DNA from 3 places in the uncultured Friedmanniella sp. genome. Region 2 is predicted to be linked to each of the others. Evidence: predicted binding sites of a transcription regulator. Region 2 holds the regulator's gene; each other region holds the start of a gene.
The links. The regulator LexA, encoded in region 2, represses DNA repair genes until DNA is damaged. The targets are predictions, from matches to a motif close to TCGAACANNTGTTCGA.

Region 1 (2,261 bases), on a different contig from region 2:
GCCGGCCACGCCACGCTGGCGCATCCCGCGATAAGTGTCGGGGATAAGGTCTACGGCATGTCGGGACACTCCAAGTGGGCAACCACCAAGCACCAGAAGGCCGTCGTCGACGCGCGCCGGGCCAAGTCGTTCGCCAAGCTGATCAAGAACATCGAGGTCGCGGCGCGGCTCGGCGGCGGTGACGTCGACGGCAACCCGACCCTCTACGACGCCATCCAGAAGGCCAAGAAGACCTCGGTCCCGAAGGACAACATCGATCGTGCGGTGAAGCGCGGCTCCGGCGCGGAGTCGGGCGGGGCCAACTACGAGACGCTGATGTACGAGGCGTACGGACCGGCCGGCATCGCCATGCTGATCGAGTGCCTGACCGACAACCGGAACCGCTCGGCGTCGGAGGTGCGGATCGCCGTCACCCGCAACGGCGGCACGATGGCCGACGTCGGCTCGACCGCCCGGGTGTTCAGCCGCAAGGGCGTCGTGGTCGTGCCGAAGCAGCAGGGCAACCGCGAGCTCGGTGAGGACGACGTCCTCGAGGCCACCCTCGACGCCGACCCGGAAGAGGTCAACGACCTCGGGGAGGCTTTCGAGGTGATCTCCGACCCGGCCGACACCGTCCGCGTCCGCACCGCCGTCCAGGAGGCCGGTCTGGACTACGACTCCGCCGAGGTCTCGTTCGTGCCGGAGTTCACGACCGAGGTGGACGCGCTCACCGTCGAGAAGGTCATGAAGATCATCGACGCGCTCGAGGACTCCGACGACGTGCAGAACGTCTACGCCAACTTCGACGCCTCGGACGAGGTCCTCGCCAGCATCGGCTGAGCGTCCGGCCCTCACTCCCTCCCGCCTGGAGCTGCTACTACTCGGCGGCGGAACGCGTGTCATGCCGAGCCCGCGCATCATCGCGCCTTAGGCTGCGAACGCTTGTTCGATAGCCCAAGGAAGGGGCACCGATGCGCGTGCTCGGGATCGATCCCGGCCTGACCCGCTGCGGGCTCGGCGTCGTGGACGGTCGCCCCGGCCAGCCGCCCCGGCTGGTGGACGTCGACGTCGTCCGAACACCTCCGGACCTCGACACCGCGCTCCGGCTGGTCCGGCTCGAGGCGGCGATCGAGGAGTGGGTGGTCGAGCACCGGCCGGACGCCGTGGCGGTGGAGCGGGTCTTCGCCCAGCACAACGTGCAGACGGTGATGGGGACGGCCCAGGCGGCGGGGATCGCGATGCTGGTGGCCGCCCGACGCGGGATCCCGGTCACCCTGCACACCCCGAGCGAGGTGAAGGCCTCGATCACCGGCTCCGGCCGCGCCGGCAAGGACCAGGTCGGCGCCATGGTCACCCGCATCCTGCGTCTGGTCGAGCCGCCCCGGCCCGCCGACGCCGCCGACGCCCTCGCCCTGGCCATCTGCCACGTCTGGCGGGGCGGAACCACCGCCCGGATGGACGCCGCCGTGGCCGCGGCGGGCGCGTCCGCGGCCCGACAGCGCCGGGCGTTCAGCCGAGCCCGTCTGAAGGGAACAGCGCCATGATCGCCTCGCTCAGCGGCACGGTGATGCAGGTCGGACCGACGTCGGCGGTGGTCGAGGTCGGCGGCCTCGGAGTGCTGGCCCTCTGCAGCCCGAACACCGTGGCCGGCCTACGGGTCGGACACCGCGCGACGCTGGCCACCTCACTCGTGGTTCGGGAGGACTCGCTCACCCTGTACGGCTTCGCCACGGCCGACGAGCGTGAGTTCTTCGAGCTGCTGCTGACCGCGACCGGCGTCGGGCCGAAGCTGGCCCAGGCTGCGCTGGCCGTGCTGCCCCCCGACGAGCTGCGCACCGCGATCGCCTCGGAGAACCTCGTCGCGCTGATGCGGGTGCCCGGGGTCGGCCGCAAGGGCGCCCAGCGGATGGTGATCGAGCTCAAGGACAAGATCAACACCGTCGGACTCAGCTCCGAGCCGCACGCGCCGGTCGGCACCGGTCCGGCCTGGCGGGACCAGGTCACCCAGGGTCTCATCGGTCTCGGCTGGCCGGCCAAGGACGCCGACGCAGCTTGCACCGAGGTGGAGCCGCTGATGCGCGACGACCCGTCGACCAGTGTCGCCGTGCTGATGCGGGCGGCCCTGCAGACCCTGGCCCGCCGATGAGCGAGGCCCGACCATGAGAGACGTCGACGCGGCCGACGTCGGCTCGTTGGTCCGGCCGGACTCCGACCCGGACGAACGGGCTGCGGAGTCGGCGCTCCGGCCGTCCACGCTGGCCGAGTTCGAGGGGCAGCCGCGG
Region 2 (2,261 bases):
ACCACCGGTGCGCTGAGCGGCAGCGGCGGCCGGGCAGCCGGTCCCGTCCCCCGCCCCGACCGCCGAGCCGGACGCACGGGAGCGGTACGACCAGGCATGGTGCGGCCGGTCACCGTGCGTGGCTCGACGGTTGCGGGCGCGACGGTTCTGGACACGACGGTTCTGGACGCGACGGTCGTGGGCACGGAGGTTCTGGGCGTGGCAGGGGCCGTCGGGCCGTGCTGCCGGCCGCTGGCCGGAGCCTCGAGAGTGGTGGCGTTCATGGACGAGCTCCTAGTGGAGAGGTCGAACGGGCGTTCGATAGAACGTACGTTTGATTTGTACCGCATCGGCGCTCGCTTGCCAAGGGCAAGAGAACGCGTGTTCGATCCGCGGACCGAGCCGGGGAGCCGGTCGGACCGCTGGAGAAGGACTCGTGTCACCATGTCGTTGATCGAATCAAGAGCCACTGACAGTTTTCGCGAGCTCGGCGCCAGGCCCGGGATGAGCAGGACGTCGTCAGCGACACACCTCGAACAGGTGTTTGAATTTGTCAGCGGCTCTCTCTAATGTCAGGCGCATGGCAGATCGTGACGACTCCACACCCACCGACCCCCCCGCCCCAGCGCCTGGGGAACCGAGTGCGGCCAAGCCGACCGGACGCCGACGCGGCCGCCCCAGCGCGGCCGAGATCGAGGCCCAGCTCGCCGGGGCGGCCAGCGTCCGGCCGCTCCCCGACGGACCGGCTGACGGATACGGCCTGACGCCGCGGCAGCGCCGGATCCTCGAGGTGATCAAGCACGCGGTCGACGCCCGCGGCTACCCGCCGAGCATCCGCGAGATGGCCGAGTCCGTCGGACTGGCCAGCTCCTCCAGCGTCGCGCACCAGCTGAAGGTGCTCGAGCAGAAGGGGTTCCTGCGACGCGACCCGCACCGGCCCCGAGCACTCGAGGTGCTGCTGCCCGACGATGCCGGGTCGAGCGCGGAACGCGACGTCGGCTCGGGCTTCGGCCCGGGCGGGACCCACTTCGACCAGACCGACGTGGGCAACGCCTACCCGGCCCCGGTCCACGTGCCGGTTCTCGGGCGGATCGCCGCCGGCGGCCCGATCCTGGCTGAGGAGCGGATCGAGGACGTCTTCGCCCTGCCTCGTCAGCTGGTCGGCGAGGGCACCATGTTCCTGCTCGAGGTGCGGGGCGACTCGATGATCGAGGCCGCCATCTGCGACCGGGACTGGGTCGTGGTGCGGCAGCAGCCGACGGCGGACAACGGCGACATCGTGGCGGCCCTGCTGGACAACGAGGCCACCGTCAAGACGTTCAAGCGCACCGAGGGCCAGGTCTGGCTGCTGCCGCACAACGCGGCGTACGACCCGATCGACGGCAACCACGCCTCGATCCTGGGCAAGGTCGTGGCGGTCCTGCGCAAGATCTGAGTGAGGTCTGGGCCGCCCGGCGGCTCAGACCTGACCGGAGAGCCGGCGCAGTGCCTGGATCACGGTCTCCCGGTCCCCGGTCTGCCACATGGGGGGCATGGACGCCTGCAGGTAGTTTCCGTACCGCGCGGTGGTGAGCCGCGGGTCCAGCACCGCGACGACGCCGCGGTCGCTCGTCCGTCGGATGAGCCGGCCTGAGCCCTGCGCGAGCAGCAGCGCGGCGTGCGTGGCGGCGACGGCCATGAAGCCGTTGCCGCCGGCCTCGGCCACCGCTCGCTGGCGCGCTTGGGTCAGCGGCTCGTCCGGCCGCGGGAACGGGATCCGGTCGATGATGACCAGCGAGCAGGTCACACCCGGGACGTCGACGCCCTGCCAGAGCGACAGCGTGCCGAACAGGCTCGCCTCCTCCTCGGCAATGAACCGGCGGGTGAGCTCGGAGAGCTGGGCGTCACCCTGGCAGAGGACCGTCAGCTTCGGCAGCTGCTTGCGGACGTGCACGGCGGCCGCCTCGGCCGCCCGCCGCGACGAGAAGAGGCCGAGGGTCCGGCCACCGGCCGCCCAGGTGAGCTCGGCGATCTCGGCCAGCGTCTCCGGAGGCAGCCCGTCCCGTCCGGGTTGGGGCAGGTTCCGCGCCACGTAGAGGATCCCCTGGCGGCGGTAGTCGAACGGCGAGCCGACGTCCAGGCCGCGCCAAGGCTGCATCTCGGCCGGCCCCGGGTCGCGGTCCTCGTCCGTAGGGGCTGCGGCCCGAGCCGGGAACGTGTCGTCGCGCTCGGCAGCCTTGAGCCCGAGGTTGCCCGCGACCTGGTCGAAGTCCCCGCCCAGCTTCAGCGTGGCCGAGGTCAGG
Region 3 (2,261 bases), on a different contig from region 2:
AGGTGGTGGGGCAGCCGTTCGGCGCTGTACCAGGATCGGTGCAGGGTGCCGTCGGGCATCAGGAACTCCCATCGAGCCACCGCACCGGCCGCCGCCGAGGAAGGGCGGATGGTCATGGCGCCCTCGTGCACGCAGGTGTGGTGGAACCGGCAGAGCAGGACGAGGTTGTCCAGGTCCGTCGCTCCACCGGCGGCCCACGCCACCCGGTGGTGGGCCTGCAGGTGCCGGACCTGAGAGCAGCCAGGGAACTGGCACATCCGGTCACGCACCATCAGGGCCCGCCGCTGTCCCCGGGACACGAGCCGCCGCGCCCGGCCCAGCGCCAGCACCTCGCCACCCTGCACGATCGCGCCGAGCACCTGGCCGTCGCAGGCCAGCCGCCGAGCCGTCTCGGGCTCGACGGGACCGACACCCGTCACCTCGCAGAGCGGGCCAGGCGCGCCCGTCGCCGGCGTTCCCGCGGGAACGCTCGGCTCCAGCTGATCAGCGTCGACGTGGACCACGACGAGCGTCCGGTCCTCCCCGGACCGGTCTTCCGGAGTGCCGGCGAGGAACCCGCGCGCCACGTCCAGCAGCGCGTCGGCGGAGGAGTAGACCGGGTCGGCCGGCACCTCCGGCTTCGAGGGGTCCGGTGTGGCCGGCGGGGCGCCGAGCTGGCCCTTCGCGGCGGTGATGGCGGCCACCAGGACGGCACCCTCCTCCGCGGGCAGCCGGACCGACACCGTCAGCGTGCCGTCCTCTCGGTAGCGCCACGACACCGAGCGTCTGACCTGCTGGGCCATCCGGGACCCGTCCGCGGCCCGGAACCCGGCGATCGTCCGAGCCAGCTGGGACGCCGTCGCCGTCAGCGCCAGCTCGCACAGCCGGGACTCCTCGACCACGTCGACCACCCGGGTCGCTTCCCGCACCTTCGAGTAGGAGAGCCGCCCGGCCGCGAACGCCTCCCGCACCGTGGGCATCCGACGAAGGGCTCGCGCCACCCGCACCCGCTCCCGCGCCGCTCCTGGTGACATCGAGCAGGTCCAGCTCAGCCAGTGGGCCAGGGACTTCACCCCGGACCACCACCGCACGGCACCGGTCGCGTCGAACTCACCGACCAGGTCCAACAGCTGGCACTCCGATCGTGCCGCCGTCGCCGCCGCCGCGCAGATCCGGCCCGCCAGAGCCTCCGCAGCGGCCCGCTCCCGCGAGGAGGCGACCTGCTGCGCTGTCGGCTCGCTCTGGACCGCCAAGGCCATCCCGGCGTAGCGACCTGCCACCACTCCGTGTCCCTCATGCACCGCCACGACTCCCCCTTCGAACACGTGTTCTGATACTCAGAACGCTACGGGAGGGTGCCGACAGTTCTGTCGAGCCTCGTCAGCGGCTGTGGCCAGACTCGATGGGTCCGGCGCCAACGTTCCCGCGGGAACGTTCCCGCGCGGGGCACCGACCCGTCGTGGTGGACTGGCCGGGTGAACGATGCCGACCCCGAGGACCCCGACGAGATCGGTGGCACGACGGCGGGGCTGTCTCAGGTCGTCCTCACCGACGAGCAGCGCCACATCGGCGTCCCGATGTTGCTGCACACCGCGGGGACGCTGCCGACGCCGGATGATCAGCCCGCCTTCAGCACCGCTGGGTACCTGCGGCAGGCCGCGCTCGGCCGACGACTGCTCGAGACCGGCGCGACAGGCGGCGCCGCCGGGAACGGGGGCCCGACGACGGCCCGCCTGCTGACGCTGAACTTCCATGCCGTTCCGGCCGAGTACCGCCGCGCCTCCGCCGAGCGCGTCCGGCGCGTCCTGGACCTCGGGGAGCCGTACGACCCGGACGCTGCCGACGACGGACTGCGGGTGATGGTGGCGTGGTACGACGGCGAGCGCGAGACCGCGCTCTGGGCGGCCGACCTCTGCGCCGGGCTCGGGGTGCGGGCCTTCTACTTTCCCGTCGAGCACACGATGCTGGAATCCGGGCCGCGGGTGAGCGATGAGGACCTGCGGTCGATCGCCGGGCAGCACGAGCTCTGCTTCCACACGTCGACGCACCGCTCGGCGGCGGAGGTCACGACGGCCAACCGGGATTCCGAGGTCGTCGAGCCCTTGGCCAGGCTCACCCGGGCTGCTGGACGCGTGCCGCGGCTGGCGGCCTGGCGTGGCGGTGCCCGCTTCGACCCCGAGACCCTCGGGGACCGGCTGATCCAGGGGGCCGGCGTGCGACACGTCGTCTCCAACTGGTCGGTCGAGCCGGTCCCAGCCGCCTTGGGGCTTGACCCTGACACG

Region 1: the regulator LexA is predicted to act here: its motif matches at 914-929, upstream of ruvC (crossover junction endodeoxyribonuclease RuvC).
Region 3: the regulator LexA is predicted to act here: its motif matches at 1,297-1,312, upstream of ACFE7W_RS12660 (DUF222 domain-containing protein).

Annotation. Positions count from the first base shown of each region.
Region 1 covers NZ_CAXTHT010000004.1:281,003-283,263, reverse strand. The annotation lists gene ACFE7W_RS12535 (HAD-IB family hydrolase) at 1-34, shown strand, start outside; gene ACFE7W_RS12530 (YebC/PmpR family DNA-binding transcriptional regulator) at 58-819, shown strand; gene ruvC (crossover junction endodeoxyribonuclease RuvC) at 951-1,523, shown strand; gene ruvA (Holliday junction branch migration protein RuvA) at 1,520-2,125, shown strand; gene ruvB (Holliday junction branch migration DNA helicase RuvB) at 2,139-2,261, shown strand, end outside.
Region 2 covers NZ_CAXTHT010000013.1:23,070-25,330, forward strand. The annotation lists gene lexA (transcriptional repressor LexA) at 560-1,414, shown strand; gene ACFE7W_RS19065 (ATP-dependent DNA helicase) at 1,439-2,261, opposite strand, start outside.
Region 3 covers NZ_CAXTHT010000004.1:310,077-312,337, forward strand. The annotation lists gene ACFE7W_RS12660 (DUF222 domain-containing protein) at 1-1,262, opposite strand, end outside; gene ACFE7W_RS12665 (hypothetical protein) at 1,455-2,261, shown strand, end outside.